One region of the Clostridium sp. 001 genome, then DNA from elsewhere that is predicted to be linked to it. Evidence: riboswitches for the same ligand, from Rfam matches in the RefSeq annotation. Region 1 holds a riboswitch; each other region holds the start of a gene.
The links. Region 1 has a riboswitch for S-adenosylmethionine ahead of B5S50_RS02155 (APC family permease). Riboswitches for the same ligand answer to the same signal wherever they lie in the genome.
Positions count from the first base shown of each region.

Region 1 (7,956 bases):
TAAATATGTATGTCAAAGTAGAATGTGTGATAAAGCTAAAAAGAATACTGTTGACAAGCTAAAGAAGCAAATTAAGAAAATCCAAAAGCATTGCAATGGTATAGAAGTAAATAAATTGAATTCAATGATATTAGGAAGTCACAATTATTATAATAGTGCTACAAATGTATCATTAGACTTTAGAGAAATAAATTTCTTAGTTATAAAAACCTTGGAAATACGTTTAAGGAGTTATATATCAGATAAACCTAAGTTTTCGAAAACCTATGAACGGTTATATGGAAACTACAATGGAAAAATCAGAACGATTCATGATGTTACGATATTTCCAATCTATGGTTGTAAAACAAAACCACCTATGAGTTTTAGTCAAGATATCTGTAATTATACAAAACTTGGCAGAGAAAAAATCCATAAAAATCTTAGAGGCTATAAACACTTAATTAACCACCTACTAAGAACAACAAATGGAAATAAAACTGCTGAATTTGACGATAATAGAATATCTTTGATTGCTGGACAACAGGGTAAATGTTATATTACAGGGTTAGACTTGGAAATAGATAACATGGAATGTCATCATAAAAAACAAAAATGTGATGGTGGAACAAATGAATATAAAAATCTTGTTTGGATATGTGGAGAAGTCCACAAGCTTATTCATAGTACTAAACAAGATACTATAAACAAATATCTAGGTTTATTGTCCCTTGATGAAAAAGGGTTAAATCGTGTCAATTCTTTAAGAAAGTTAGTAGGAAATTCAGTTATTTTTAATTAGAAAGTAATAAATTGTTGGGGCGCCGTATGAGTTCGAAAGTCTCAAGTACGGTGTTAACTGGGGGAAAAGGTGGAGATAACATCAAAGTTTTACCTATCAGAACACTTATGCTAATTGAAAATATTATTTTACTTATGCTTATTTTGCTTTTATATATAATAGTATGGTATTACGTTGGAAGAAAAGTAAAAGGGGTATTTTTAAAGAAAAATAAAAATTTAAAAAAGAGACTGTACTGGATTGGATTTTGGTTCATAGCTTTTTCTTATATTATAAGTTCTATATTTAAAAGTGTTGTATCAGTAAACAACATATTAGCTTCACTATTAACACTAATAGGAGCAGTATCTCTAGACATTTTGTATTACTTACTTATATTATTTCTGCTCACGGATGTGGTAAAATTTATTTTAAAAAAGGTAGGGTTTAAGGGGAAAATTAGAAATTGTATAAGTGTCATATATGATGATGGAATTTCAATTTTTATAATAGTTTTAATTATTTTTTCCTTTGGCATGTGGAATGCCCTTCATCCAGTCATAACAAATTATAGTATAGATATAAATAAAAGTGCAGGTAAAATAAATTCACTAAACGTGGTAATGGTGTCAGATGTACACATGGGTATAATGATTAAGGAAAAAGGCATAGATAAAATGGTGAATTCCATAAATAAATTAAAACCTGACATAGTTTTCTTTTGTGGAGATATGGTTGATGAAAGTACAACTACAAAGTTAAAGAAATATTATGGACAAGCTTTTAAAAAGATAAACTCAAAGTATGGTGTATATTACATTACAGGAAATCATGAATATGGAGAAAATTTATCTGAAACAATTAGTTATATGAATGAAGCAAAGGTTAAAGTACTGCAAGATAAAGCAGTTAAAATAGACAATAGTTTTTATGTGGTAGGTAGAAAGGATGCTGATAGCGGCGAAAAGATAAAACCGCTAAAGGAAATTTTGAAAAATACAGACAAATCCCTACCTATTATAGAATTAAATCATAGACCGGTGGGTCTTGAGGAGGCTCATAAGGAAGATGTGGATTTACAGCTTTCGGGACATACTCACAGGGGGCAAGTTTTCCCTAATAATCTTATGACAAAGCTTATTTATGAAGATGACTATGGATATCTTAAAAAGGACAATTTTAATTTAATAGTTACTTCTGGTTATGGGACCTGGGGACCTCCCATAAGAATTGGAACAAAAGGTGAAATAGTAAATATTAAAATTAAGTTTAAGCACTAGGCAATGAAATATGAATAAGAAAAATGAGGCGAGTGAAACATATATTTTACTTGCCTCATTTTTCTTTAGGGGATGATTAAACTAATTATGTGTAATCTATTGTGAACTTAAGGTAGAATGGCAAATGAACGAACAGGGAAACCGGGTGCTTTTTGAGCTTTGGGAACTATGCTGAAGATTATTGCTCCAGTTGGAGGTACTTTGTCCAAATTGGTCATAACTTCAATTTGATAATGGTCTTCTTTTAATACATAATATTCTCCCTGAAATCCAGTTGCTTTTTGTTCTATTGGTGCATCTGTATCAAAGGTTTCATGTCCATTTGCTGCTATTTTGCGAGTCTCATATAAGAATTTGAGTGCATCAAATGACCATCCAGGATAGTGTTCATCACCTTTTTCATCAAGGTTTAAAAATTTGTCTTGATCAGGCCATCTTTTACTCCAGTCGGACCTAAATGCTACAAAAGCACCTTCTGGTATTTTACCATATTTCTTTTCCCATTCTAAAATATCATCTACTGTAAGTACGTAATCATTATTTTCTTTTACTTTTTCTGAAAGATCTATAACTACAAGAGGTAAAACAAGTTCTTGAAGTTCTAATTCATCAATGTATCTTCCGCCTTCTGCAAAATGTATTGGAGGATCAAGATGAGTTCCGTATTGTCCTGCAAATGTATATTGTTTTACAAAGAACCCATCTTTGTGAGTGAAAATAGTCTCAAATTTTGCAGGATTAAAGCTTGCAAATCTTGGGGTGTCCGGTCCAAATTCATGGGTAAGATCTACCCATTGGTGTTTTTTTAAATCACCTAAAGTATTCCATAAACTATTAGTCATAATATATAATCTCCTTCCAAATTAAATAGTATATTAATTAGCAACCTTCTCTTTAGAAGCTGCAGGTAAAACTGATCTTTTTTTATAAATAGAGGTAATACTAAAACCTACTATTATCCATGCCAAAACTATATAAGGAAATATATTATTAGGAAAGGCTGGTATAGGATAAATATTTGAATAAAAGGTAAATGCTAAAACAAGTAGAGCTACAACTGGTATAATAAGCTGCCATGTCCATATTTTTTTCTTTCCAAAGTATATAAGTGAACCCAAGCTTGTTATGAAGTAAGCAATAAGTAATGCAAGTGCACCTATTGTTCCTATATATCCAAATACTTCTACTCCATCATGCCTAAAAAGTGCTAAAACTGGAACTATTATTATTGCAAGTATGATGTTTAAAGCTACATAAGGAGTATGGTGTTTAGAGTGTACGCCAGAAAAAATTTGTGGAACATTACCATCTTTACTCATTGAATATAAAAGCCTTGAACCTGCAGTCATAGATCCTAAAGCAGTTGAAAAAGCGGAAATGCTGATAGCCAGCGTAATTAATATAGTAAATACACTTCCTATATAATTTTTAGAAAGGTCTACTATAGTAGATGGTGACTTTGTTAGAGCACCTATTCCTGAAGGCGATACTCCAAATCCTATAACCTCAGCATAACTTACGAATACGAATATAAGTCCGGTTACAACAACTGTACTTGCAATTGCAAGAGGTATTGATTTCTTAGGATTTTTACTTTCTTCACCAAGACTTGATGCCCCCTCAAAACCGCCAAAGCATAGTATTGCATATACGATTCCAGCACCATAATTTGAAAATTTATTTCCATTTCCTTTAAAAGGAACTAAACTTAATCCTTTTGTTGAACCAACTTTTACAAGAATGACCACTGAAAGCAATATTACGAGGAGGATTGATACAGCTTCTATGACAAGCATAATGTTTGTACTTAATTTTACATCACTATAAGATACAAACCATATAAATACCTCACAAATTAGTGCAAATATAATCCAGGATATGCTTATTCCAGTTAATTCTTTAATAAAGCTAGAAAAAAGAGATCCAAAAGCAGAAGAACATCCAGCAGAAAATCCTATATAGGTAAGAAGAAGAGCCCATCCTGATATTGAAGCAGCTTTTTTACCCAAAGATCTTTCTGTAAATGTATAAACCGAACCTGCAGATGGAAAATATTCATTGAATTTTATAAAAGATACGGCTACAAAGCCCATTAGTATAGTTGATATAACAAATACTGCACTTACAGAGTAAGATACTGTTGATGCCATAAGTCCTACATTCATTGACATAGCAAAAGTAGGTGCTATTATTGCAACTGAAAGTGCAATAACTTCTACAAAATTAAGTTGATTTTTTTTAAGGGCATTAATGCCTTTAGAGTTTTCTTTGCTCATATTGTTCACTCCTTAGCGAATAGGTTTTTACTTATATTTTTATTAATTAAATGGAAATCTTATCGGAATATTTGATTTGCGCAAATCGAATGGTTTATCTTATAGAAAAATAAGGTCATTTTTCTATAAGATAAGAAAAATGACCTTTTAATATCATGATATTAAAAATCAATTATCTCATCTATCAGAAATAATCTGCAGGAATTAACACCAATACATTTAAATGAAAATGCTGGTTGTTGGGTTTCATAGGGCCAGTCCCTCAACCTCTCTTGATAAGATTTTATTTAATTTAGTTAGTAGTATACTACCAAGATTGTCCTGTTGTCAATAACTTTTTTTGAAAGATTAAAGTTGTAATTTATATAATTGAACTATAAATAAGTTCCTAAATTTCTTTATAAATATACAATTTAAATGCTAAATTTGTCACAAGAAAGCACTACTTGTTTTTTAATGTCTGCTATGATAAAATTTAAGTTAAATTTAGATGCAGGAGGGAAATTATGACACATTTACTTGAGCCACTAAACAGTGGTAAATTAGTTTTAAAAAATAGATTAATTATGCCGCCTATGGCTACAGAGAAATCTGAAGATGATGGAAAAGTAAGTAGTAAGCTCTTAGAACATTATGATGAAATATCTAGAGGAGGATATTTATCACTCATTATAGTTGAACACAGCTTTATTGAACAAGAAGGAAAAGCTAGTAAAAATCAGCTTTCTGTTGCAGATGACAGTACAATAGAAGGTTTAAGAAAAGTAGCTGATACTATTCATAAAAACGGTTGCAAGGCAGTTATGCAGCTTAATCATGCTGGGAGTGCAACCACGGTGGCAGTTACAGGAAGTGTTTTAGTTGCACCTTCAGCTGTGGAAAATCCTTTTATGAAATCGGGTATTCCAAGAGAGCTTACTTATGATGAAATTCAAGATATAGTTAAAAGCTTTAAGGATGCTGCTGTGCGTGTAAAGGCGGCGGGTTTTGATGGAGTAGAAATTCACTCTGCCCATGGATATCTCTTAAATCAATTCTATTCTCCCCTTACAAACAAGAGAACTGATGAATATGGTGGAGATGATGTAAAGAATAGAATTAAAATTCATCTTCAAGTTATAAAGGCTGTACGTGAAGCTGTAGGAAATGAATTTCCAATTTTTATGAGATTGGGAGCTTCTGATTACATGGAAGGTGGAACTACACTTGAAGATAGTAAAGCTGCAGTTTGTGAATTTGAAAAAGCGGGTCTGGATGTTTTAGATATTTCAGGAGGATTTTGCAGATTTACTGTACCGGGAAATAACTCTCAAGGATATTTCTCAGAACTCAGTGGAAGCTTGAAACAGTTTGTATCAATCCCTGTTATATTAACTGGAGGCATTACAAAAGCTGAAGCTGCAGAGGAACTGCTTGTAGATGTAAAAGCTGATCTCATAGGTGTAGGAAGAGCTATGTATAAAGATTCTAGTTGGGCCAAAAGAGCCGTTGAAAGTTTTGAACATAGTAAATGCTAGTATGTTTTATATATAAGTGACTCAACTTTTGCACATAAGAAATTAACTTAATATAAGAACTTTGCGAAGCAATTTTTTTAAAGAACAAATAACAAAGTTTAAATATCAAATAAGGATAATTTTCTTCCTAACGTCAGAAAATATTAAAATTGTAGATTTGCTGAGGTACGAGGAAAATCACCTTTATCTGTTCTTTGTTCTTTAAACTTTGTTATTTTCAAAAGCTTTGCTTCGCAATATTTTAACTCCTGTTTTTATTATTCTAAAATTGTATTTTTGCTAGAGAAAGTATTTTTGAGGCAGTGGCGTCATCGGTAATAAGTGTGTTTATATACTTCCCACGCAGGGCTCCTAAGATTGCCTTGGCTTTAAATTTCCCTGCAGCAATACCTATTACATGGTTTACCCGGCGAATAGATGAAGTATCTATACCTATCACTTTTTGATTTATATCAATATCAATTTCTTCCCCTAGCTCATTGTAAACACGGCCATAAATACATCCTACAGCTTTAAGATCATCTAAACTGTATTGTTTGACTCTTTCCAAATAATTTGCCCAAAGTGAGGAAGAGAACATGGCATCTGTTGTACCTATTCCTGTGAGAATTATGTCCGATTTATTTGCAAGAAATAGAGTATCACTTAATACAGGTTCCCGCATAAGTGCCTTTCTAGCATAATCATTATCTATATAAAGAGGTGCATACAAGTATTTGCATTTACCTCCATATGTATTTGCTAAATTTCTCATAAGTTCCTGAGAATCCACAATAGTTACATCCTTAGCCGCCGCCCCCACTATCTGGACAGCAGTTATAGGAAGTTTCTTTTTTGGCTTTAGATTTTTTATTAAATTTAAAAGAGTTTTTCCCCAAAGTACACCTATAATAGAATTTTCACTAATTAAATTGTCTACATATTGAGCACCCAATTTTCCCAGTGTATTTAAAGTTTCTTCATAAGCAAACACCTTATTGTCCAGTACCAGTGCATCTTTTAAGTCAAAGTTTTCTTTTAAAACATTTTCTAATTTAGGAACTCTACTGTGAGGTTTGCTTATAGTAATTTCCACTACATGTTTGTCACGCGCCTCTTGAAGCAGTTTAGAAACTTTAAATCTAGTAGTAGATAACTTGGCTGCTATTTCACTTTGAGTCATATTTAATTCATAATACATATCAGATATTTCAGCAAGAAAATTTAATCTTTCAGTTTCATTTATTTTTTCAAATTCATCTATCATGTCTACCCTCTCAAATAATTTTATATTTAACGTACTAATTTAAAGTGATTTAGAAATAGCATTGAAGGAAGCTAATAACCCAATTATACAAAATAATTATAATGTAACTCATTTGTTTTTTCAATATAATAAGCAGTAATTTACAGTTTTATGCAAATACTAATGATACATAAATTTAAAAATGTAACGATAAATCTTATATAGCATTTATTTTATAAGATAATTTAAAAACATTTGTGCAAAATATTAACTAATGTTGACTTTGAAAAATGAATTTGCTATCATTAAATCATATTTACGATGATTAGAAAATTAGGATATCCATAAGCTAGTAAGGAGGAAGTTATGATTAAATTACATGGTGAAGGTGCATATTTATTACATGGAGACGAATTATACTTTGATAATAAAGAATCTAATGAAGAACTTAAGGCAAAATTAGGAAAAGAGCATATTGACAAGGAAGAAGCTAAAAAACAAACTATAGCTTATTCTATTTTGCAGAATCATAATAAATCAAAAGATAGTGAAAACTTAAACATTAAATTTGATGCTCTTGCTTCTCATGATATTACTTTTGTAGGAATTATACAGACAGCTCGTGCCAGCGGACTAACAAAATTCCCAATACCCTATGTGCTTACTAATTGCCACAATAGTCTTTGTGCTGTTGGTGGAACAATTAATGAGGATGACCATTTATTTGGATTGTCTGCAGCAAAGAAGTATGGAGGAATATATGTTCCACCTCATTTAGCAGTTATCCATCAGTATATGCGTGAAATGATGGCAGGCTGTGGAAAGATGATTTTAGGATCAGACAGTCATACCCGTTACGGAGCACTTGGTACAATGGCAATAGGTGAAGGTGGCGGAG
Region 1 is NZ_CP020473.1:499,567-507,522, reverse strand. It holds gene ltrA (group II intron reverse transcriptase/maturase) at 1-781, shown strand, start outside; gene B5S50_RS02165 (metallophosphoesterase) at 889-2,040, shown strand; gene B5S50_RS02160 (cyclase family protein) at 2,148-2,882, opposite strand; gene B5S50_RS02155 (APC family permease) at 2,916-4,316, opposite strand; SAM riboswitch class I at 4,491-4,598, opposite strand; gene B5S50_RS02150 (NADH:flavin oxidoreductase) at 4,823-5,833, shown strand; gene B5S50_RS02145 (sugar-binding transcriptional regulator) at 6,096-7,079, opposite strand; gene B5S50_RS02140 (hydratase) at 7,425-7,956, shown strand, end outside.

Region 2 (7,956 bases), 2.0 Mb from region 1:
TTACGGTAGTTGTCATAAGTGCACTGAGCCCTACTAACTTTACATTATTTTTTATTATAGCATTTACTACTTCGCTAATATCTACATCTCTTCCCAAATCTATAACTTCAAATCCATAGTTCTCCAAAAGTACTTTAACTATATTTTTTCCTATATCATGTATATCTCCTTTAACAGTAGCAAGTACTATTTTTCCCCTAGATATCTTATTTTCGCCATTTTTAAGCATATCTTTCTTTATTATTTCAAAAGATTGCTTTACAGTTTCAGCTGATTGTATTAACTGTGGTAAAAATATATCCTTGTTCTCATATTGTATGCCCACCTCATCTAGCGCCGGGATTATATGGGAATTTACTATATCTACTGACTTCTTACTTTTCAAGAGCTTACAAGTTAGCTCTACTGCTTCCTCTTCCATTCCATCAATAATCGCCTGTTTTAGATTTTTATCATTTTCACCTGAATTAGGAATATCACTTCCCCATTTTGCTTTTTCGCCTTCAGATTTACTGCTATATTTTTTTACGTATTCCTTCCCTTCTTTATCTATGTTTGTCAATACCTCAAAAGCTGAAATAATATCTTTCACACCTTTATCCGCTGTATTTATTATTGGCAAGTCAAGTCCTGCCTGAAGGGCAAGTGCAAGAAAAGTTCTATTTAATATACATCTTCTAGGTAGTCCATAGGATATATTGCTTACTCCAAGGGTAGTTTTTACTCCAAATTGTTCCTTTAAAATCTTTATAGCCTTTATTGTTTCAAGAACTTCTTTTTGCTGGGCAGATGCAGTTAACGTAAGACAATCAACTATTATGTCCTTTCTCTTGATGCCATAGTTTTCAGCAGTTTTGATTATCTTCTCTGCAATCTTTACCCTCCCCTCTGCGGTATCAGGTATTCCATTTTCATCTATAGTAAGTGCTATAACACAGCCTCCATACTTCTTTACTATTGGAAATACTTCTTCCATACACTTTTTTCTACCATTTACTGAATTTATTATAGGTTTACCGTTATAAACCCTAACTCCAGCCTCTAAAACTTTAGGATTTGGACTATCTATATCTATAGGCAATTGTACTACTTTTTGTATTGCCTTTACTGCTTCTTTCATAGTTTCAACTTCATCAATCTCAGGAAGTCCTACATTGAGTCCAAGTATATGCGCCCCTTCTTCTTTTTGCTGCACTGCTTCTTTCTGTATAAAATTTACCTTTCTTTCTTTAAGCTCTTTCTTATAAATATCTCTACCTGTAGGATTAATTCTCTCTCCTATAAATTTTATCCTATTACCTAAAAACACAGTATTCCTAGCTGAACACACTGCGGTATAATTTTTTTCTTTTATCTCTAAAGGTACTGTATTTTTCAAACTTTCTACCATAGTTTTTATAAATTCAGGACTTGTTCCGCAGCATCCTCCAAAAAACCTAACTCCTTTTTTTGCCATAATCACTACGTTTTCTGCAAACTCATCTGAAGTTATATCATAAATCGTATTTTCACCATCATACTTTGGGAGTCCTGCATTAGGCTGAACTATAACGGGTATAGAAGAATACTTTAAGATTTCATCTACAATATCTTGCAATTCTTCCGGTCCCAAGGAACAATTCACTCCAAGGGCGTCCACCCCCAACGATTCAAGCACAAATACCATAGTTTTCGGATCTGTTCCCATTAGAGTTCTTCCATCCTGCTGGAAAGTCATTGTACAAAATATTGGAAGAGAACTATTTTCTTTTGCTGCAAGAATAGCTGCCTTTGCTTCGTACAAATCAGACATAGTTTCTATTAGGATTATGTCTGCTCCCGCTTTTTCCCCTATAATAACCTGACTTTTAAACAATTCATATGCAGATTCAAAACTTAAACTCCCTGTAGGCTCCATAACCTGTCCTGTAGGTCCTATATCAAGTGCTACTAATTTATCCTTTGCCTCTTCCTTTACAATTTTTACTCCAGCTGTAATTACATCTTTTATTGTATAATCAGAAGAACTATACTTAAGTTCATTGGCACCAAAAGTATTTGTTATTATGATATCTGATCCTGCATTTAAGTATTCCCTATGTACTTTTCTTATGATCTCTGAATTTGTGATATTTAATGTTTCTGGAAGTTCACCTACTTTAAGCCCTGCTCTTTGAAGCATGGTTCCCATAGCTCCATCAAAAAAAACAAATTTGTCGTTAAACTTATTTAATAAATCTTTAAATAACATTCGCTGCACTCCTTTTTCAAATACAAGTTTCATGTTCAAATTATTTAATCCATTACTTCTTGTATAAAATTTTAAACTTTAAACAAATTTTCTACAATACATCAAATTATTTAATATTTTATGATTGTATAAATATACATTAATATTATTTAAAATTAATATTTATTTACTCAACTTTTTTAATTAATAGTTAAGAATGAAGAATTAATAGTTAATGTGGATTTTTTGCGACAGCTAAAAATCATCCTTCACTATTAATTTTTCATTATTAATTCTTAACTTGTAAAAAATTGCTTTGCAATTTTTTTAAACTGCGAAATACATTTTTATTAAATTATACAAAAAAGCTGCCCTTCAATCAGAAAAGCAACTTTAAATTTGACAAAATCAACTTTCCTTATCTTTCAGAATTTGTTTTATTCTGCAGGAATTAGCACCGATGCACTTTAGTGCCGGTTGTTGGGTTTCACTGGGCCAGTCCCTCCACCTCTCGTGATAAAAGTGCTTTAATATTAATACTTTAACTATCAATTGTCAATACTATTTACATGACTATTTTACTATAATTCGTAATATCAATGAATCTTACTTAGTGGGAAAAGCAGATATTCCAAATCTTTGATTTAATGATAGTCACTCTCTCTTTAAAACTTTATTTCTCCCACTTTGATAGAAGTGGGAGTATTACAGTAGGTAGCTATCAGATAAAATTTTCTAAATATTTTTTTATTTTTCTATTGACAAACCTTATCTATGTCTGGTATGATTTTCTCAATCGAATACGGAACTTCTTATCCAGAGTGGCAGAGGGACTGGCCCTATGATGCCCAGCAACCTGAATGATCATTTTCATTCAACGGTGCTAATTCCAGCAGGTGTAAACCTGAAAGATGAGAAGCATGAAGATAGAATCTTCTTGTAACTTATCTTACAAGAAGATTTTTTTATTCTGCCAGGTTATAGAAGTTTCGTCCAAAATATTAAAAAAAGTATTAGGAGGAATAACCAATGAGTGAAGAAAGAAAGTTATCATTTGAAACATTACAAGTACATGCAGGCCAGGTGCCTGACCCAACTACAGGTGCAAGAGCAGTTCCAATCTACCAGACTACATCCTTTGTATTTAAAGATGCCGATGAAGCAGCAGACTTTTTCCAGCTTAAAAAACCTGGAAATGTTTATGCCAGAATAATGAACCCTACAGAAGATGTATTTGAGCAAAGGGTAGCAGCCCTTGAAGGCGGCAGTGCAGGTCTTGCTACATCTTCCGGACTTGCAGCAATACTTTACGCTGTATTAAATGTGGCAAGTGCAGGTGACAATATAGTTGCAGCTAGCACACTTTATGGTGGAACTTATGAATTGTTTTCAGTAACTTTAAAGAAATTAGGAATTGATGTAACATTTGTAGATCCTGATGATCCTGAAAATATCAGAAAAGCTATTACAGATAAAACTAAAGCAGTTTATGCAGAAACAATAGGTAACCCTAGAATAAATGTTTTGGATATAGAAGCTGTGGCAAACATAGCCCATGAAAACAAAATTCCTCTTATTATAGATAATACTTTTGGAACTCCATATCTAGTAAGACCTATAGAATATGGTGCAGACGTAGTTGTTCATTCTGCAACTAAATTTATAGGTGGTCATGGAACTACTTTAGGCGGAATTATAGTAGATGGTGGAAAATTTGACTGGGCAGCAAGCGGAAAATTTCCTGACTTTACAACACCTGATGAAAGCTATAATGGACTTGTATATGCAGACCTTGGGCCTACAGCTTTTGCTACAAAAGCCAGAGTACAACTTTTAAGAAACACAGGAGCAACATTAAGTCCACAAAGTGCTTTTTATTTCTTACTTGGACTTGAATCACTTTCTCTTAGAGTAGAGAGACATGTAGAAAATACACGAAAAGTAGTTGAATTTTTAAGCAAACATCCAAAAGTTGCATGGGTAAACTATCCTGAGCTTGATGGAAGTCCATATAAAGAATTAGCTAGGAAATACCTTCCAAAAGGAGCAGGTTCAATATTTACCTTTGGAATAAAGGGTGGATCTGAAGCAGGAAAGGAATTTATAAACAGCGTTAAATTGTTCTCCCTACTTGCAAATGTAGCAGATGCAAAATCATTAGTAATTCATCCTGCAAGTACAACTCATGCAGAGTTAAATGAAGAACAACAAAAAGCTGCTGGAGTTACTCCAGATCTTATAAGGCTTTCAATAGGTGTAGAAAACATTGATGATATTATATACGATTTAGATCAGGCTCTTGCAAAAGCTTGATAAATAAGAGGCTGACATACTAATTAATTAGCATATCAGCCCCATATTTGCTATTGTCATCATCTTATAATTAAGTACTAAAGTTTTGCACATATAAAACTTTCACTTAATATAAAAAAATTAGGAAGGAAAGCTTTTGAAAATAACAAAGTTCAAATAGCAAAGAACAAATAAAGATGATTTTCCTCGTACCTCAGGAAATATATAATTTTAATATTTTCTGACGTTAGGAAGAAAATTATCCTTATTTGACATTTTAACTTTGTACTTTGTTCTCTAAAAGAATCGAATTAAGTATACTTAATTACAATTTTCAATTTTCTCTATAATAGCTTCAGTAAATCCGCTTGTAGTGGTATTCCCTCCTAAATCCTCTGTTAAATATTTACCTTCTCTAAGTACAGCTTCTACAGCTAGCTCTATTTTATTTGCCGCTTCTGTTTCACCTAAATAGTTAAGCATCATAACTCCTGAAAGTATTATAGCTGTTGGATTTGCTTTGTTCTGTCCTGCAATATCTGGAGCCGAGCCATGGGCAGCTTCAAACACTGCTGCATCTTCTCCTATATTGGCTCCTGGCACTAATCCAAGCCCACCTATAAGGCCTGATGCCATATCTGATAAAATATCTCCATACAAATTAGGCATAACAAGTACATCATAGTTCTCTGGATTAAGTACAAGTTTCATACTCATAGCATCTACTATTACACTTTCAAATTCAATGTTTTTATATTTTTCTGCTACTTTTTCAGCTGTTCTTAAAAAAAGCCCATCTGAAAGTTTCATTATATTAGCCTTGTGAACTGCGGTAACTTTCTTTCTTCCATTTTTAATTGCATACTGAAAAGCTGCCTCTACTATCCTTTCACTTGCTTTTTTAGATATTATTTTAACGCTTTCCGCTATTTCATCGTTTATCATATGTTCAATCCCTGCATACAGATCTTCTGTATTTTCTCTAAATATTACAAGATCCACATTATCGTATCTACATTTTACTCCAGCATAAGTTTTTATAGGTCTTATATTTGCATATAGATTTAAATTTTTTCTAAGAGTTACATTTACACTTTTAAATCCTTTTCCCACAGGGGTCGTAACTGGTGCTTTAAGTGCTACTTTATTTTTCCTTATACTTTCTATAATATTATCCGGTATTGGTGTTCCATATTTATCTAGAACTGAGGCTCCCGCCTCAAATATTTCCCAGTCAATATCTGCCCCACTCTTATCTATAACTTTTTTTGCAGCTTCACAGATTTCTGGTCCTATACCATCACCTTTAATAAGAGTAACTTTATGTGTCATTTTTTATCCTCCATTGTTATCTATTATTCTAAATTTTATACCTACTCTAACTGGCTCTTTCCTCTTTTTTTTGTGAAATATCTGGCAGCATCTTATCAACTAATAATTCTAATTCATCATTTCCTATTATGCTAGTTCTTCCTGCTTTATATTGTTCATCCACCCATTCTTTAATTTTAGCAATTCTAGTATCCCATTTATCAACTTTTTCTTCATTTTTTAATCTATAATAGGTATTAATCCAGGCTGCAATTCCAGCGTGACCGGAATATTGATTTACAGCTACTACAACTGGTCTTCCTAAAATTTTATCTGTATCAAATATATTATAGATTTCTTCATCTTTTAATATTCCATCTGCATGTATTCCAGCTCTAGTTACATTAAATTCTTTTCCCACAAAAGGGGTTCTAGGTGGAACTGAATATTCCATTTCTTTTTTAAAATACTCTGATAATTCGGTTATAACCTCAAGTTTCATATTTTTAGTATTTCCTTTTATCTGCGCATATTCAAATATCATAGCTTCTAGTGGACAATTTCCTGTTCTCTCCCCAATTCCTAAAAATGAGGTATTTACAGCTGATGCACCATATAGCCAAGCTGTTGTCGAATTATTCACTACTGCATAAAAATCATTGTGTCCATGCCATTCTATACATTCTGAAGGAACACCACAATTGTTCCTAAGTCCATGCATAATAGCCTGTACGCTTCTTGGTAATTCCACGCCACTATAGGATACTCCCAATCCAAGAGTATCACAGGCTCTTATCTTTATAGGAATGCCTGACTGTTTCGATAATTCCATTAATTTATTTACAAGTGGAACTACAAATCCATAAAAATCAGCCCTAGTTATATCTTCTAGATGGCATCTTGGACGAATTCCATTATCCAACGCTTCTTTAACTATACCTAAATACATATCCATAGTTTCTTTTCTAGTCTTTCTCAACTTTTTAAATATATGATAATCTGAACAAGACATAAGCATTCCCGTTTCTTTAATTCCCATTTGTTTTACCAACTTAAAATCTTCTTTATTAGCCCTTATCCATGAAGTAACCTCCGGGAATTCATATCCTCTTTCCATACATACCTGGGCAGCTTTCCTATCTTTCTCTGTGTATAAAAAAAATTCCGTCTGTTTTATTATTCCCGAATTGTTATCCAAATCATGAAGGTAATCAAAAATTCTAATTATCTGCTCTGTAGTATAAGGAGGCATTGACTGCTGACCATCTCTAAATGTAGTGTCCGTAATATATATTTTTTCAGGTAAATCTTTAGGTATTTGTACTCCATTAAAATTTATTTTTGGAATTTCATCATAGGGAAATATATTTTTATAAAAATTGGGACTATCTACATTATTTAATTTATATTCATAGGAACTTTTTTTCATTTAATTCATCTCCTCGGATTAATATTGGACCTATCTTTTAAAATGGCTTTTTGAATTATTTTATACATTATATTTCATATATGAATTTTGCGCCTATTTTTTGCAATTTATATTTATGTACTATTTTTGAATATTTATAAGTATATTTATGGCTTATTAGGACTATTTCTATAATAAATATGCTTATATTGTATCACTTTTATTATTGATAAGCAAATATTTATTTGTTATTTTTGACGCTATTTTATATAACGTATTCATTATAGATCTTTTATAGTGTGCAATAGGATTTTTAAATCAAATATTGGCTCCATACTAATTTAAAGTACTGTATATGTTATAATAAATGTTGTATTATCATGAACTCATAATTAGAATTTTCAAGGAGGAATAATTTTATGTTAAAAACTTTTTTATTTTATGTAGTTTTTTTCTTGTATATGGTCTATTCATTAGTTAAAAAATTAAAATTAGACAGAATTAGAAAAAGTGGTTCTGAAAAAGAAGCTGAAAATTATATATATATATCTGTGAAAAAATGGTCTGATTTTATATTAAAGCTTATAAATGCATCTGTAAAAGTAACCGGTACAGAAAACATCCCACAGGTTCCCTGCCTTTTTGTTTCAAACCATCAAGGTTTTTTAGATATACCTATAATACTATCTTCTTTAGATAGGACTGTAGGATTTATAGCTAAAAAAGAACTAACAAA
Region 2 is NZ_CP020473.1:3,090,244-3,098,199, reverse strand. It holds gene B5S50_RS14405 (homocysteine S-methyltransferase family protein) at 1-2,230, opposite strand, end outside; SAM riboswitch class I at 2,625-2,732, opposite strand; SAM riboswitch class I at 3,019-3,127, shown strand; gene B5S50_RS14400 (O-acetylhomoserine aminocarboxypropyltransferase/cysteine synthase family protein) at 3,239-4,522, shown strand; gene B5S50_RS14395 (isocitrate/isopropylmalate dehydrogenase family protein) at 4,823-5,833, opposite strand; gene B5S50_RS14390 (2-isopropylmalate synthase) at 5,880-7,241, opposite strand; gene B5S50_RS14385 (1-acyl-sn-glycerol-3-phosphate acyltransferase) at 7,640-7,956, shown strand, end outside.
Region 2: it holds a riboswitch for S-adenosylmethionine, as region 1 does, so the genes downstream of both, B5S50_RS14405 (homocysteine S-methyltransferase family protein) here and B5S50_RS02155 (APC family permease) in region 1, are expected to answer to the same signal.

Region 3 (7,956 bases), 2.1 Mb from region 1:
TCAACTGCTCCCCTAATAGCTTCTTTTTGAGAAACAGCAAAGTTCATATTATTTTCCTTCTCAAAATCTTCTATCTCTTTATCTATATTAAAATCTATATCCTTATATTTAGTAAAAGCTAACATCAATATTTTTCTAGTTACACTCAATTCACAATAATAGTAGGTCATAGAAAATACACATACTTTATCTTCCCACTTCTCCAATTTTATCTTTCCATTTACAGAACTTTCATATATGTTTTCTTCCAGTTCTTTTTGAGTTATATGGAGTATGTCAACACCTTCTTTTATAAGGTTATCTATAGGCATATACGTATTTCCCAAGCTGCAAAACTTATTCACCAAATATCTTATTCCACTTTGTATTCTAAATGGAGAATTATTTTCTATTCCAAGGCTTCTTGCTATCTTATCTGCCGTTTTAAAACCTATACCACTTATTTCTTCTGTAAGGGTGTATGGATTTTCTTTCACAATACTTATAGAATCTGCTCCAAATTTTTTATGTATTTTAACACACTGGCTAGGAGTTATTCCGTAAGTTTGCAAAAATATCATTATATTTCTCACTTCATTTTGTTTAGAATAAGATTCCTCTATTAAAGCTATTTTTTTTGCTCCTATACCTTCTATTTCTTTTAATCTTCCTATGTTATTATCCAATATTTGAAGGGTATTTTCACCAAACTTCTCTACTATTTTCTTTGCTGTTACTGGACCTATTCCTGATATTATTCCAGAGGCCAAATATCTCTCTATGCCAATAGTAGTGTTAGGTATTATTTCTTCAGAAGCCTGAACCTTAAATTGATTTCCAAACTGAGGATGAAGAACCCATTCCCCTACAGCCTTCAAATTTTGTCCTTCAATTATATTAGGTATACATCCTACTATAGTTACTACATCTTTATTTTCTCTTATTTTAGCAACTACATACCCATTATCTTTATTTTGAAATATTATACTTTCTACAATTCCTTGTAATTCTTGCATAGAATCTCTCCTACCCCTATTTGCAAACAAAATCATATATTTATAAATAATTATACCACATTAAACTTTGTCTTAATCCAACATACTAAAAAAGCTCTATATCATGTTACAATATAGAGCTTTTCATTATTTACATATATTTTTTTATTTCTTCAACCTTATCTAATCTTTCCCAAGGTACATTAATATCAGTTCTTCCAAAATGTCCATAAGCGGCAACTTGCCTGTATATAGGTCTTCTAAGATTTAAATTTTTTATTATAGCAGCTGGTCTCAAATCAAATACCTTATTCACTATATCTACTATTTTTTCTTCCGGTATATTTCCTGTACCAAAAGTATCTACAGTTATAGATACAGGCTTTGCTACACCAATAGCATAAGCAAGTTGTATTTCCAACTTATCTGCAATACCTGCAGCTACTAAATTTTTTGCTACCCATCTTGCAGCATAAGCAGCAGATCTATCAACCTTGGTTGGATCTTTACCAGAAAAAGCACCCCCGCCATGTCTTCCATAGCCACCATAAGTATCTACTATTATCTTCCTTCCTGTAAGTCCAGAATCTCCCTGGGGACCTCCAACAACAAATCTTCCTGTTGGATTTATGAAATACTTGGTTTTATAATCTAAAAACTCTCGTGGTACAACAGGTCTTATTACATTGTTTATTATGTCTGTTTCAATTTGTTTTCTAGTTACCATTTCATCATGTTGAGTAGATACTACTATGGTATCAACTCTAACTGGTTTATTGTCTTCATATTCTATAGTAACTTGAGTTTTTCCATCTGGTCTTAGATAATCTAAAACTTTATCTTTTCTAACCTGCGCTAATCTCTTTGCAAGTTTGTGAGCAAGACTTATTGGCATAGGCATGTATTCTGGAGTTTCATTTGTAGCAAATCCGAACATCATACCCTGATCTCCAGCGCCTATAGCTTCTATGGCCTCCATTTCACCTTCCTTGGCCTCTAAGGCTTTATCAACCCCCATAGCTATATCCGATGATTGTTCATCAATTGAACTTATTACTGAACAAGTATCACAATCAAATCCATATTTAGCTCTAGTATATCCTATTTCTCTTACAGTATTTCTAACTATTTTTGAAATGTCAATATAACAATTAGTTGATATCTCACCCATAACTAAAACCATACCTGTAGTAGTTGCAGTTTCACACGCTACCCTTCCATAAGGATCTTGTTCCAATATGGCATCTAAGATAGCATCTGAAATCTGATCACACATCTTATCTGGATGGCCTTCTGTAACTGATTCAGATGTAAATAGTTTTCTCATTTTCTATACCTCCCATGTAAAAACATACTTTTCTTACAATAAAGTGAATTAATTCTATTGCATTAAATGCTAATTCAAATCCTATATTCACAATATAAACTGAAATACCTAAAGTGGCACGTCAATTAAAAAAACCTCTTCGATAAGAAGAGGTTAAATAACTTAACTACTCTCTTATCTTGCAGAATCCTGCAGGAATTGGCACCTTGGTGATTTTCACTGGTTGCCGGGTTTCATAGGGCCTTGTTCCCTCCGCCTCTCTTGATAAGAGCTATAATATAATTTTTTCATCTGTTAAGATTATATAATTTTTATAAAACAAAAAACACCTAAAAGTGCCTTTATATTTATGGTGGAGGAAGATGGATTCGAACCATCGAAGTCACTGACAACAGATTTACAGTCTGCCCCCTTTGGCCACTCGGGAATTCCTCCGCATTTGGTGCTGGCAGTAGGAATTGAACCCACGACCTACTGATTACAAGTCAGTTGCTCTACCTGCTGAGCCATGCCAGCTTATTCTATTATTATTCTAAATGGTGGGCACAATAGGGCTCGAACCTATGACCCTCTGCTTGTAAGGCAGATGCTCTCCCAGCTGAGCTATGCGCCCTTATATTTATGGTGGAGGAAGATGGATTCGAACCATCGAAGTCACTGACAACAGATTTACAGTCTGCCCCCTTTGGCCACTCGGGAATTCCTCCATGTTTGGTGCTGGCAGTAGGAATCGAACCCACGACCTACTGATTACAAGTCAGTTGCTCTACCTGCTGAGCCATGCCAGCTTATTTTATTATCCTACGTTCCTTAAAACAAGAACGCACTCAACGTAAATTAGTATACAGTTTTATTCACTTATTATCAAATTTAATATATGATTAAATTTTAATATTACATATCTCTTTCTCCATATTTCTCTATATTTCTTTCAAAATCATATTCACTTAATTTAGCTTTAATAATTTATATAAAGTCATCATATAAATTATATATAGTGTTCTTCGCAAGTACATACATAAAAGAAGGTGAATATATTGAATAAAGCAAAAAGTAATTATAAAGATCCCTTAGCATATTATAAACTTGCCTATTTTTTGAAAAATTACATTAATAACGATACCATAATTGTATGTATTGGTACCGATAGATATATAGGGGATTGCCTGGGTCCCCTAGTAGGTACACTTTTAAAATGTAAGCATTTTCCTCTACCTGTCTACGGTACAATTTCAGATCCTATACATGCTTTAAACATTGAAAGCAAACTGAATAAAATAAATTTACTTCACCCGCATAAAAACATTATAGGAATAGATGCTTGTTTAGGTGATCTAGAAACTATAGGCGATATTCAAGTAAGAGACTTTCCCGTTCATCCTGGCAAAGGTGTAGGAAAATCTCTCCCAGATGTAGGAAATTCCTCAATAATAGGGATAGTTGATTCAAATAGCAATGAAGATTTATTTAATAATACCAGCAGTAATATACGTCTTAATTTAGTTTTAAGTATGGCTGAAGTAATACTTTATTCATTAATTCATTCATATTATCTATATTACAACAATATTTTTACCGATATTTAACTATATCCAACATTTTAGTATCTATAAGAAAATTAAAATCTAACTTATTAAAAAATACATAATACTAAATAAGTTAGATTTTGTTCTTTGTTTTAATCTATTAATGTTATATCATCACCACTAAAAACTACTTCCATTTTGTCTAAATATTCAAGTACTTTGCCTGTACCTAGTGCTACACATGATACTGGTTCTTCTGCAACATAAACGGGTACATTAGTTACTTTTTGTATTAAATTACTCAATCCATTTAAAAGTGCACCTCCACCAGTCATAAAAATACCTTTATCAGCTATATCAGCTGATAATTCTGGCGGCGTTTTTTCCAGTACTGCACGAGTTGTATCTGCTATAGAATTTACAGTTTCTTTTAGTGCTATTCTCATTTCCGCAGAAGATACCGTTATATTTTTAGGAAGCCCTGTAATTAAATCACGACCTCTTATTTCCATACTTACTTCTTCATCTCTATCAAAAGCAGATCCTATTTTTATTTTTAAATCTTCTGAAGTTCTTTCCCCAATCATCAATTTATGTTCTTTTCTTACATATTTCATTATGGCTTCATCGAACTTATCACCTGCAACTTTGATGGAAGACCTTACAACTATTCCTCCAAGTGAAATTACTGCTACATCAGTTGTGCCTCCACCTATATCTATTACCATATTTCCACTTGCCTTAGTTATATCAATACCAGCTCCTATAGCTGCTGCTAGTGGTTCTTCAATTAAAAACACCTTTTTTGCACCTGCATTTTTAGCCGCATCAATTACAGCTCTTTTTTCAACTTCAGTAGCTTCACATGGAACGCAAACAACTATTCTTGGTGAAGATATTCTATTTTTACCACAAGCCTTGCTTATAAAATACTTCAACATTTTTTCCGTTACATCATAATCAGATATAACTCCATCTTTTAATGGACGAATGGCAACGATATTACCAGGCGTTCTACCTATCATCTGCCATGCTTCTTCTCCTACAGCTAGTACTCTATTTTTTATCTTATCTATGGCAACAACTGAAGGTTCCTTTAAAATTACCCCTCTGCCTTTAATATAAACAAGTACGGTTGCTGTACCTAGATCTATTCCCATATCAGTTCCTATACTAAAAAACATTCCCTTTTCACTCCTAATCTCCTTTGCTTTTCAAACTAAAAGGTAAATTTATTTACCTTTATTATCATATCATATTCTAATTATAATAGGAATGTTTTTAGCCTTCAATAGCTTTATATTTCATTTTAGTAGCCTTACCACCTCTTATATGTCTCTCTGCCTTATTATAATCTAATATACTCTTAGCTTCCTGAGCAATTTGAGGATTTATTTTAGGTAATCTTTCTGTCATATCCTTGTGTATAGTACTTTTACTTACTCCAAAAACCTTAGCCGTTTTCCTTATTGTGGCTTTAGATCCTATTATATATTTGGCAACTTCCAAAACCCTTTCTTCAATATAATCTTTCAATTTTATTCAACTCCTTTTTACAGCTACCGTTTTACAATCAACAATTGATGATGAAACTTTACATTATATATCCATAAACGTATTTACTCGTATTTATCATTAAACTAAATAATCTCTGCTAATTATTTGTTCCTATATATTTATAAATATGCTGGTTAATATTTTAAAATTCATTGTGTATGGGCCATTTCTCCATAAAATTCTAAGAAATGGCCAAATATTAGTATTTTATATATTTACCTGGGTCAACAAATTCTTTTCCTTTCAAAACAGCAAAGTGTAAGTGATCTCCGTATTTTTCATAAGCTGATCTCAATGTGCTTTTGCCAACTACTCCAATAACTGCTCCTTTTTTTATAGTTTGACCTGCACTAACTTTCACACTTGGATCTAGGTTAGAATAAACTGTTTTTAATCCATTTTGATGATCTATAATGACTTCTACTCCATCCTGTGTTGCTGTATTTACTGATTCTACCTTTCCATCCATAGCTGCGAACACGGGTTTGCCAAGTGGAGTTTGTATATCATATCCTAAGTTTGGTCTATAAGTTGCTGTAGAATCCCAATATACTGGATTTTCTGAATAACCTCTTGCAATATTACCCTCTACTGGCTTTTGAAAGGAAGTGCTTACTGGGTTAGATACTCCCTTCGATGCTTCATTATTAGATACATTGGATTTTACCTTGTTATCCTTTTTTACTTGAAGAGCATTGTTATAATTGGAAGAAGGCTTTTCATTTGCCTTTGCTGTTTCCCTAATTTTTTTCTGCTCTACAGCCTGACTTTTTTGAAGCTGTGCACTTTGATTTTTATTATTTCTTGCTGTTATTACTGCCGCTGTTACTGCAATGCATAAACATATAAACAGTATTACATAAAAGCTCTCCTTTTTTAAAAAGTTGAATGCTTTGTTAAAAGATTTTTTGTTCATAATAACACCTCCTTTTTGTAGTTTGTCCAGAGAATAGAAAAAAATACATATTTTATGAAATTTTTTTACAAAAAAAAGAGGAAATTTTCCTCTTTTTTACTTAATATTTATTTAATGTATTCTAGTAACATACAATTAGCTGATATAATTATTATTTTTTAAATAAGTTTACATTTTCTAGACTAGTTCCTTCATAATAATGAGACAATATATTTTTGTAGTTTTGGCCATTTTTGCCCATATAATTAGCTCCCCACTGGCTCATTCCAACTCCATGTCCATATCCAATGCATTGAATATACACACCATCTTTAAAATCTATACTAAAGTTTGCCGAATTCAATCCCATAATAGTTCTAAATTTCGTACCAGATATAGTAACATCACCAAGTTTAATTTCTTTTACAGAACCACTTTCATTTTTACTTTTTATACCTATCTGGTTGGGTAAGTTTTCTGAAGATAACCCTGAATTAGCATAATTTGAGTTTACCTTATTTATAAAATCTACGTATGACATTTTCACTGAAGTTTTATATTTTCGTGCACTTTCTTCTCCTGGACTTTCTACGCTCTTTAAATATCCCTCTGCTTCTCCAAATACATCTTCTGAATTTTCAGTTTTTCCTGCACTTACTGCAAAATAGTAGGGCTCCATCACCAATTTATTTTTGTAAGTCAGCACCTGTCCTGAAGTAGCTTGTACTGCATCTACAATTTTGCTCCAATACTTATCCCCCTCACTCTTAGGCCAGTTTTTCATCCTATCTTCTTTATTAACAAATACCTGGCACTTGACTGTATCACATACATCTGCACCTGTATTGCTCTTATATTTTTTGCCTCCATACACCTCCATATGTGCAACTGCAAAAGTTCTAGACGCCACAGCCTGTGCTTTAAGCGCTTCTTCTGAAAATTCGGCAGGCATTTCAGCAGCTACTACTCCTGTTACATATTGCTCTAAATCCATTTCTTTTACTGTATTTTCTTTAGTTATGTACACCTTTATTTTTTCTGACTTGGTATCCTGTTTCTTTAGTATTATATTTTTTGACTTTATTAGGAATTGAGGTAAGTTATCATATTTTTGGTTTCCCATTCCCACCATAAATAAGGAGAGTACAATTACAAATAATGTACCCATAAACACTAAAATAATAAATTTTTTTAAAAAGTCTAATATATCACCCTTCATATTTTTCTCCTGTTAGGCGTTTGAAAGAAAGTAACAAGTCATTTCTTTGAAAATGCCTTATATATATTTTAAACTACAATATTATATTTTTATTGCCGCATCTTATAAAATATTCCAATAAAAAAACAAAGAAAAAATTTTGTTCTAATCTTCTCTTTGTCTAATAATATATATAATAGGAGTATTATTCATTTATCCTCTCAATATCAGCTCCTAGTGCTTTTAATTTTTTTTCAATATCTACATAGCCTCTATCTACATGGTATATATCTGCAATTTCTGTTTCACCTTCTGCTACTAACCCACAAAGTATAAGGCTTGCACCAGCTCTTAAGTCCGTTGCTTTAACTTCTGCTCCAGTAAGTTTTTTTACACCTTCTATAACTGCGCTTCTTCCATCTATCTTTATGTTTGCTCCCATCCTTTTCATCTCTGCTACGTGCATAAATCTATTTTCA
Region 3 is NZ_CP020473.1:2,588,588-2,596,543, reverse strand. It holds gene B5S50_RS12135 (ATP-dependent RecD-like DNA helicase) at 1-995, opposite strand, end outside; gene metK (methionine adenosyltransferase) at 1,126-2,301, opposite strand; SAM riboswitch class I at 2,473-2,572, opposite strand; tRNA gene B5S50_RS12125 (tRNA-Tyr) at 2,652-2,736, opposite strand; tRNA gene B5S50_RS12120 (tRNA-Thr) at 2,742-2,817, opposite strand; tRNA gene B5S50_RS12115 (tRNA-Val) at 2,839-2,914, opposite strand; tRNA gene B5S50_RS12110 (tRNA-Tyr) at 2,924-3,008, opposite strand; tRNA gene B5S50_RS12105 (tRNA-Thr) at 3,014-3,089, opposite strand; gene yyaC (spore protease YyaC) at 3,339-3,887, shown strand; gene B5S50_RS12095 (rod shape-determining protein) at 3,980-5,011, opposite strand; gene spoIIID (sporulation transcriptional regulator SpoIIID) at 5,109-5,363, opposite strand; gene B5S50_RS12085 (M23 family metallopeptidase) at 5,584-6,300, opposite strand; gene spoIID (stage II sporulation protein D) at 6,452-7,498, opposite strand; gene murA (UDP-N-acetylglucosamine 1-carboxyvinyltransferase) at 7,683-7,956, opposite strand, start outside.
Region 3: it holds a riboswitch for S-adenosylmethionine, as region 1 does, so the genes downstream of both, metK (methionine adenosyltransferase) here and B5S50_RS02155 (APC family permease) in region 1, are expected to answer to the same signal.

Region 4 (7,956 bases), 2.3 Mb from region 1:
CTTGATAGGAAGTACAGTTTAAATTCTTTTCAAGTATAAGAGAAGCATGAGCTGCATCGTCTACTTTTACCGACAAATATTCCCTGCATTTTTCCTCTAAGTCCTTTGCGGAAATTTGTTCTATGAGTTTCCCATTATCTATAAAGCCATAAGTGGTGGCAAGCTGAGAAAGTTCCCCTAAAATGTGGCTCGAAATTAATATAGTTGTACTTTTTTCTCTATTTAATTTTTTTAATATATCTCTAAACATCACTATACCAACAGGATCAAGACCATTTATAGGTTCGTCTAAAATTAAAAAATCTGGACTTGCAATTAAAGCTAGGGCCAGGCCAAGACGCTGCTTCATGCCAAGAGAATAATGTTTGAATTTTTTATTACCTGTATCCGAAAGACCTACTGTATTAAGTACTTTATCCACACAGTCTTTTTCAGGAATTCCTTTTTGAATTCTATAGTATTCAAGATTTTTTTTGCCTGAGAGATAAGGAAAAAAGCTGGGTGTTTCTATTATGCATCCTGTTCTCATTCGCTCTTTGTTTAATTCGTCTTTGCTTGTTTTTGAAAATAATTCTATATCACCGTTATCTTGCAAAGAAAGACCTGTTATTATTCTCATAAGGGTTGTCTTGCCAGCGCCATTTTTGCCTACAAGACCGTATATGTCACCTTTACTTATCTTAATATTTACATTATCAAGTGCCTTGTGATTTTTGTATTTTTTAGTAAGATTTTTTGTATGAAGTACTAAATCATTCATGATATCAACCTCCATTTTCTTGTTGATTTTATATTAGAACAAAATCAGCAAGATACATTAAAGAAAAACTTAAGAAATCATTAAGTTTAATCTTTCATCTTAAAACCTATTCCCCAAACGGTATGTATGTATTCTGTGTCCGGGTCAATTTTAGCTATTTTAGAGCGAAGGTTGCTCATATGCACATTTATGGTGTTATCATCGCTTATAAATTTATCTTTCCATACATGTTCAAATAAATTAGCTTTTGTAAATACTTTTTTGGGGTAAGACATTAGAAGTTCTAGTATACAAAACTCCCTTATAGTTAATATTACTTCCTGAGAACTTATAAAAACTTTGTGATTTTCCCGATCTAAGGTCATATTTTTATAGGTTAATATGTTTTGTTTTTCATTTGAGTTTGAAAATATCATATATCTTCTAAGTTGTGCACAAACTCTTGCCAGTACTTCTTCTACATCGAAAGGTTTTGATATGAAATCATCTGCTCCTAGTTTTAAAACTTGAATTTTTGTTTCTTGAGCTGTTTTTGCAGATATTACAATGACAGGCATAGTTTTAATCTTTCGTATTTTTTCTATAAGCTTTTCTCCTGTAATACCAGGGAGCATCAAGTCAAGTAAAATTAGCTGAAAGTCATATTTTTCAATGCACATTTCAGCTTCAGTACCTGAAAAAGCCCCGCGGACATTGTAATTATTTTTTTCTAGTATCCTGCATAATAACTTATTTATATCTGTATCATCTTCTACTATTAAAATGTTTATATTTTTGTTCATAGGTATTCCTCCAGAGTTTTTGAGTTAAGACAATTATAACATTTTTAGATAGGGTGTATTGACATAATAAATGGTCACGTCTATAATTAAAAGCATAATTAAATATAAATCTTGAACTTATCAAGAGTGATTGAGGGAACGGGCCCTATGAAATCCAGCAACCAGTACAGTGTATAATGGTGCTAAATCCTGCAGCGATAGCTGAAAGATGAGAGAAATTTTAAGTTAACTAAGTCTGAGATTTTTCTCAGGCTTTTATTTTTTCTTAAAATTGATATGGGAGGGTAAAGAATATTGATAGATATTAATAATGTAGGCAAAAGTTTTAACAATAAAAGTGTGCTGAAAAGTATAAATCTTCATATACAAGAAGGTGAAATATTTGGAATAGTTGGCCACAGTGGTGCTGGAAAATCTACACTTTTAAGGTGCTTGAATGGTCTTGAAAGCTATGACACAGGAAGCATAAAGGTAATGGGTAAAGAAGTAAAAGACTTAAAAGGTAAAGAAATAAGGACTTTTAGAAAAAACTTGGGAATGATATTTCAAAATTTTAATTTATTAAACAGAAAAAATGTATATGATAATATATCACTTCCACTTGAAGTCTGGGGATTAGAAAAAAGTAAAATAAAAACTAGGGTAAAGGAATTATTAAATTTAGTAGGCCTTAGTGATAAAGCAAAGAGCATGCCGTCTGAATTAAGTGGTGGACAAAAGCAAAGAGTAGCTATTGCAAGAGCTTTGGCGCTAAATCCAAGTATACTACTTTGTGACGAAGCCACATCTGCACTTGACCCAAATACTACTAAGTCAATACTTGAGCTTTTGAGAAAAATAAACAATGAATTTAAAATAACCATAGTAGTTGTAACCCATCAAATGGAAGTTATAAAAGAAATATGTAGTAAAATCGCTATTATAGATGAAGGTGAAATCAAAACTTCTGGAAATGTAGAAGAAATATTTTTAAAACCAGGAAAAAATCTAAAGAAGCTGCTTGGAAATGATAGTTTACTTCCAGATGAAGGTATAAACATAAGAATATTCTTTCCTAAGGAAATAAGCCAGGACAATTTAATAACCTCTATGGCTATAGATTTGAATATAAAGTTTTCTATAGTATGGGGAAAACTTGAAAGATTCCGCAGTGATGTTTTAGGAAGTCTGGTTATAAATGTAAATGATAAAGACAAGGAAAGTATATGTAATTATCTTTCTTCAAAAAATGTTAACTGGGAGGTAGAGTAAACATGGGATTTAGTGAAACATTTCAGGAAATACTACTTCCTGCTATTGGACAAACATTTTATATGGTTATAGTTTCTACAATACTTGCAGTAATTATAGGATTTATACCTGCTATTTTGCTAGTTGTAACTGAACCTGGTGGATTAAAGCCTAATAAAGTAGTCTACAAGGTATTGGATGTAATAGTAAATTTATTGAGATCATTTCCTTTTATAATACTTATGATAGCAATTTTTCCTTTTACAAAGCTTATTGTTGGAAAAACCATAGGTACAACAGCAGCAATAGTTCCTATTACAATAGCAGCAGCACCTTTTGCATCGAGGGTAATTGAATCTTCACTTAAAGAAATAGATCCGGGAATAATAGAAGCTGCAAAATCGTTTGGTGCAAGTAATATGCAGATAATATTTAAAGTTATGATTAAAGAGGCACTGCCATCTATAGTGCTTGGTATAACACTCACTGTAATAAGTGTAGTTGGATGTTCAGCTATGGCAGGTACAGTAGGCGGAGGTGGACTTGGAGATGTGGCAGTAAAGTATGGATATTATAGATTTCAAACTGACATAATGGTATACACTGTAATAATACTCATAATTTTTGTCCAGGTACTTCAAACTATAGGAAATCTTATATATAAAAAGCTAAACAAATAATTATTTGTTTGGTAAAGTAATTATTGTAGAGTCACTTTAAAAATATATTTATGGGAGGAAATTAGAATGGCTAAAATAGAATTACCATACCATAAAAAAATAATAGAAGCTGAAATAGATGACAACAACTTACTTGGGGTACTTGAATCAAAAGCAAACCAATATAAAGCAGAGCTTGGTCAATTGGAAATAGTGGAAAAAGCCCTTGATAATCCTATAAGCTCACCAAGACTTGAACAATTGGCTGAGAATAAAAAAAATATAGTTATAATAAGCAGCGATCATACAAGACCTGTTCCTAGTAAAATTATTATGCCTGCACTTTTGAGAAGAATAAGGAGTACAAATTCTGATGCTAATATTACTATATTAATAGCTACAGGTCTTCATAGAGCTACTACTAGGCGGGAACTCATAGATAAATATGGAGAAGATATAGTAAAAAATGAAAAGATAGTAGTACATGATGCGCAGAATGAAGACAATCTGGTAAAAATCGGTACATTACCATCTGGTGGTGAACTTATAGTAAATAAACTTGCAGTTGAAGCAGATCTTCTAATTGCAGAGGGGTTTATAGAATCACATTGTTTTGCTGGCTTTTCAGGAGGTAGAAAAAGTGTACTGCCTGGAATAGCCTCTGCCAAGACCATCCTGGCAAATCACTGTGCTGAATTTGTAGCACATCCTTCTGCAAGAGTTGGAAATTTAAAGGGTAATCCTGTTCATAAGGACATGCTATATGCAGCTAAAAAGGCAGGATTGGCTTTCATAATAAATGTAGCACTAGATGAAGATAAAAAGATAATAAATGCTTTTGCAGGAGATACGAATGATGCCCATGTAAAAGGCTGTGAATTTGTGCATAATTTATCAAAAGTGAGTAAATTAGTAGGTGATATTTCTATTTCTACTAATGGAGGGTATCCACTTGATCAAAATATATATCAATCTGTTAAGGGGATGGCAGCAGCTGAAGCCAATTGCAGGGATGGCGGTGTAATAATAATGGTGTCTGCTTGCAGTCAAGGTCATGGTGGAGAAACCTTTTATAACAATTTAGCTAATTTAAATACTCCAGAAGAATTCTTAAAAAAAGTTTCAAAGGTTCCCAGGAATAAAACTGTACCTGATCAGTGGGCATCTCAGATGCTTGCGAGTATACTTTCAAAACATACAGTAATTGTTGTAACAGATATGTGTGATCCTAAAATAATAAGGAATATGCATATGCAGCAGGCAGATACTTTTGAAGAAGCTCTAGAAAGGGCATATGATATTATGGGGAAAGATGCTAAAGTTGTGGTTATACCAGATGGACTAGGAGTAATTGTAGAATAAAAACTTAAAAAGGCTATTGTGTAATGAACAAAAATTCATTATGAAATGGCCTTTATTTTTTTGCATTTCATTAACTTTTAATTTCCCACAAAAAAATGTAAAAAAACTATTGCACATGTTTTCTATTTGTTATATATTATATATAACAAATAGAAAAGGAGGGACGCTATGTTAGTTCAAATAGATTTTGAATCGGAAATGCCTATATATGAACAGCTTAGGAGGCAAATAATAGAAGGAATAGCCTCTGGTAATCTGAAATTAGGAGAGAGCCTTCCTTCTGTAAGACAACTGGCAGAAGACATTGGAATAAATCTTCATACAGTAAACAAAGCATATAATGCGTTAAAGTCAGATGGTTACTTGAATGTAGATAGGAGAACAGGAGCTGTAGTAAGTGGAACGTTTCCTGAAAGTACGGAGGAGTTTGACAAAAAACTTAAGGAAGAATTTACTTACTTGATATGTGAAGCTCATTTAAGGGGAAAAAATATGGAAGATATTTTGGATCTGTGTTCTGATATATTTAAGCAATATATTAAAAAAGATAAATAACTACTAAGGTTGGTGAAATTAAATGAAAGATAATTTGTTTATGTGTATATATTTATTTTTTATTTTTGTGATAATACTCGTAATCAATATGTTGACTCCTAAATTTACGAGAAAAGAAATTGTATTTGGAGTGAGAATTCCTGAAGATAAGATTGATTCAGATGAAATTAAGCATATAAAAGCACAATTTGTAAAGAATAATTTAATTATAGGAATTCCCTTTATTATTCTATTTAGTGTGTTAAATTATAGTTTTTTAAACGTAGGTATGATTTTGTTTACTACTTTTGCCTTTGTATTTATAATTTTTCTAATATATCTTATATCAAACAGAGCTATGAAAAATCTTAAATCACAAAAGTTGTGGTTTCAAGGCAAAAAACAAGTTGTAACTGTAGACACTAGCTTTTCTAGAAGCAAAAGCAATGTGCTTGTATCAGCTTGGTTTTTCTTAATACCTGCAGCTATCATTATAGTAAATATAATTTTAGGATATATGAATTATGATTCTCTACCTTATAAAATCCCTACACACTGGGATTTTTCCGGCAATGTAACAGGATATCAATTTAAATCCAGGTTTCTAATTTGGGAAATGCCACTTACTCAGATTTTTACTACTTTTATGTTTTTTATAGTCTATAAGGGAATTGGATGGTCAAAACAGCAGATTAGTTCTATAGATCCAGAAGCATCTGTAAGGAAAAACAGTATATTTAGAAGAAGCTGGTCCATGTATATGGTTACCTTTGCTGTAGTGACTAATCTTCTATTAACTGTTGCTACTGTTCAGATATTTAGAATATTTAATGTAAGTAATACTTTTTCAAACATCATAATATTAGCTTTTATATTAATTACAATTTTAGGAAGTATAGCTTTATCCTTAAAGATTGGACAGGGTGGAAGCAATATAAGATTTAAAGGTGATGGTGAAAATGCCAAATCCAATTTTGGAGATAAAGATGATGATAAGTGCTGGGTACTGGGAAATAGTATATATTATAACAAGAATGATCCATCCTTATTTGTAGAAAAAAGATTTGGCATAGGCTGGACTATAAATGCAGGCAGACCACTTGGAATGGCGATATATATAGGAAGTATTGTGATTATAATTGTAACTATAGTTTTTGCTGTATTTAGTGGAAAGTAATACTTAGAATCTCTATAGGAATTCTAAGTAAAAAACAACTTATACTTCGGATATTTTTACAACCACAAGCTCGATTAAATATTTTGATAAGCCTAGGTAAAAAACTTAAAAAAATACTGAGAACTTTTGAAAACTCGTACCTCAGACAATTCAAAAGTTCTAGATTTTTTAAAAATTTTTTCCAAGGCTTATAGACAAAACATTTAAATGAGCTTGATTATTGTAAAAATATGACTACACATAAGTTGTTTTTTAAGTTAGAAAATTCATGGATATTCTAATTGAAAATTATTATTATATACTTTGGAATAAATTCACCTTAAAACTATAAATCGCTTAAAGTTTCACATTTGCAAGTTGATGTGCTAAAATATTTTATATAATGATAAAATATAGTTAAAAATTGAAAGTTGAGGGCTATGAATGATTTTCTTCTATTAACACTTTGGAAAATTGACCTTTACTTTCAGCTCTTAACTTTATGTTTATAGAGATCCTAATCGAAGTTTAAACTTATACATAAAATGTAATGACAAAATTGAGAACACCTTTAAAAACTTTTCCATAAGTCTTAGCGAAGTATTTTAGAAAATCTTAGGGGCTTAGATATTGTTTGAGGTATGAGTTTAGCTAAGGTTCTTAGATTTTCAAAATACTGAGCTTTAGACTTGTCAAAAGTTTTTATGGTGTTGAAATTTGTCACTACATGCTTTGTATAAGTTAACTTTGAATTTTGAGAATCTATAATTACGAATTGAAAAAAGGGGGCAATTTTTATGATATCCAATAAAATGAAAGAACACGTATCTAAAAGTTCTATAATAAGGGCTATGTTTGAAGAAGGAAAGAGACTAGCTTCGATTTACGGGGAAGAAAATGTATTTGACTTTAGTTTGGGAAATCCAAATGTAGAACCACCAGAGGATATAAAAAAAGCTGTAAGTGAAATTATGTCCGAGGAATCTCCAAATATGGTTCACGGTTACATGAGCAATTCAGGTTATGAAGATGTAAGGGCTAAAATTGCAGAAAACATAAATAAAAAATACAATTTGAAGCTTACTGAAAATAACTTGGTAATGACTTGCGGTGCAGCAGGAGGACTTAATATAATTTTTAAAACTCTTTTAAATCCAGGAGATGAAGTTATTACATTTTCACCTTTTTTTGGGGAATATGAGAATTATGTAGATAACTTTGCTGGAAAGCTTGTAATAGTACCTTCAAATACAGAAACTTTTGAGCCAGATTTAAATGCATTGGAGCAATCTATAAATGCTAAAACAAAGGCGATAATCATAAATTCACCAAACAATCCTACAGGAATAATTTATTCGGAAAAGCTTATTAAAGATTTATCACAGCTTTTAGACAAGAAACAGGAACAATTTGGTACTAGTATATACTTAATTTCAGATGAACCCTACAGGGAAATAGCATATGATGGAGTAA
Region 4 is NZ_CP020473.1:2,834,573-2,842,528, forward strand. It holds gene B5S50_RS13265 (ATP-binding cassette domain-containing protein) at 1-760, opposite strand, end outside; gene B5S50_RS13270 (response regulator transcription factor) at 847-1,542, opposite strand; SAM riboswitch class I at 1,657-1,757, shown strand; gene B5S50_RS13275 (methionine ABC transporter ATP-binding protein) at 1,837-2,793, shown strand; gene B5S50_RS13280 (methionine ABC transporter permease) at 2,796-3,452, shown strand; gene larA (nickel-dependent lactate racemase) at 3,519-4,793, shown strand; gene B5S50_RS13290 (GntR family transcriptional regulator) at 4,962-5,348, shown strand; gene B5S50_RS13295 (DUF1648 domain-containing protein) at 5,371-6,504, shown strand; gene B5S50_RS13300 (pyridoxal phosphate-dependent aminotransferase) at 7,281-7,956, shown strand, end outside.
Region 4: it holds a riboswitch for S-adenosylmethionine, as region 1 does, so the genes downstream of both, B5S50_RS13275 (methionine ABC transporter ATP-binding protein) here and B5S50_RS02155 (APC family permease) in region 1, are expected to answer to the same signal.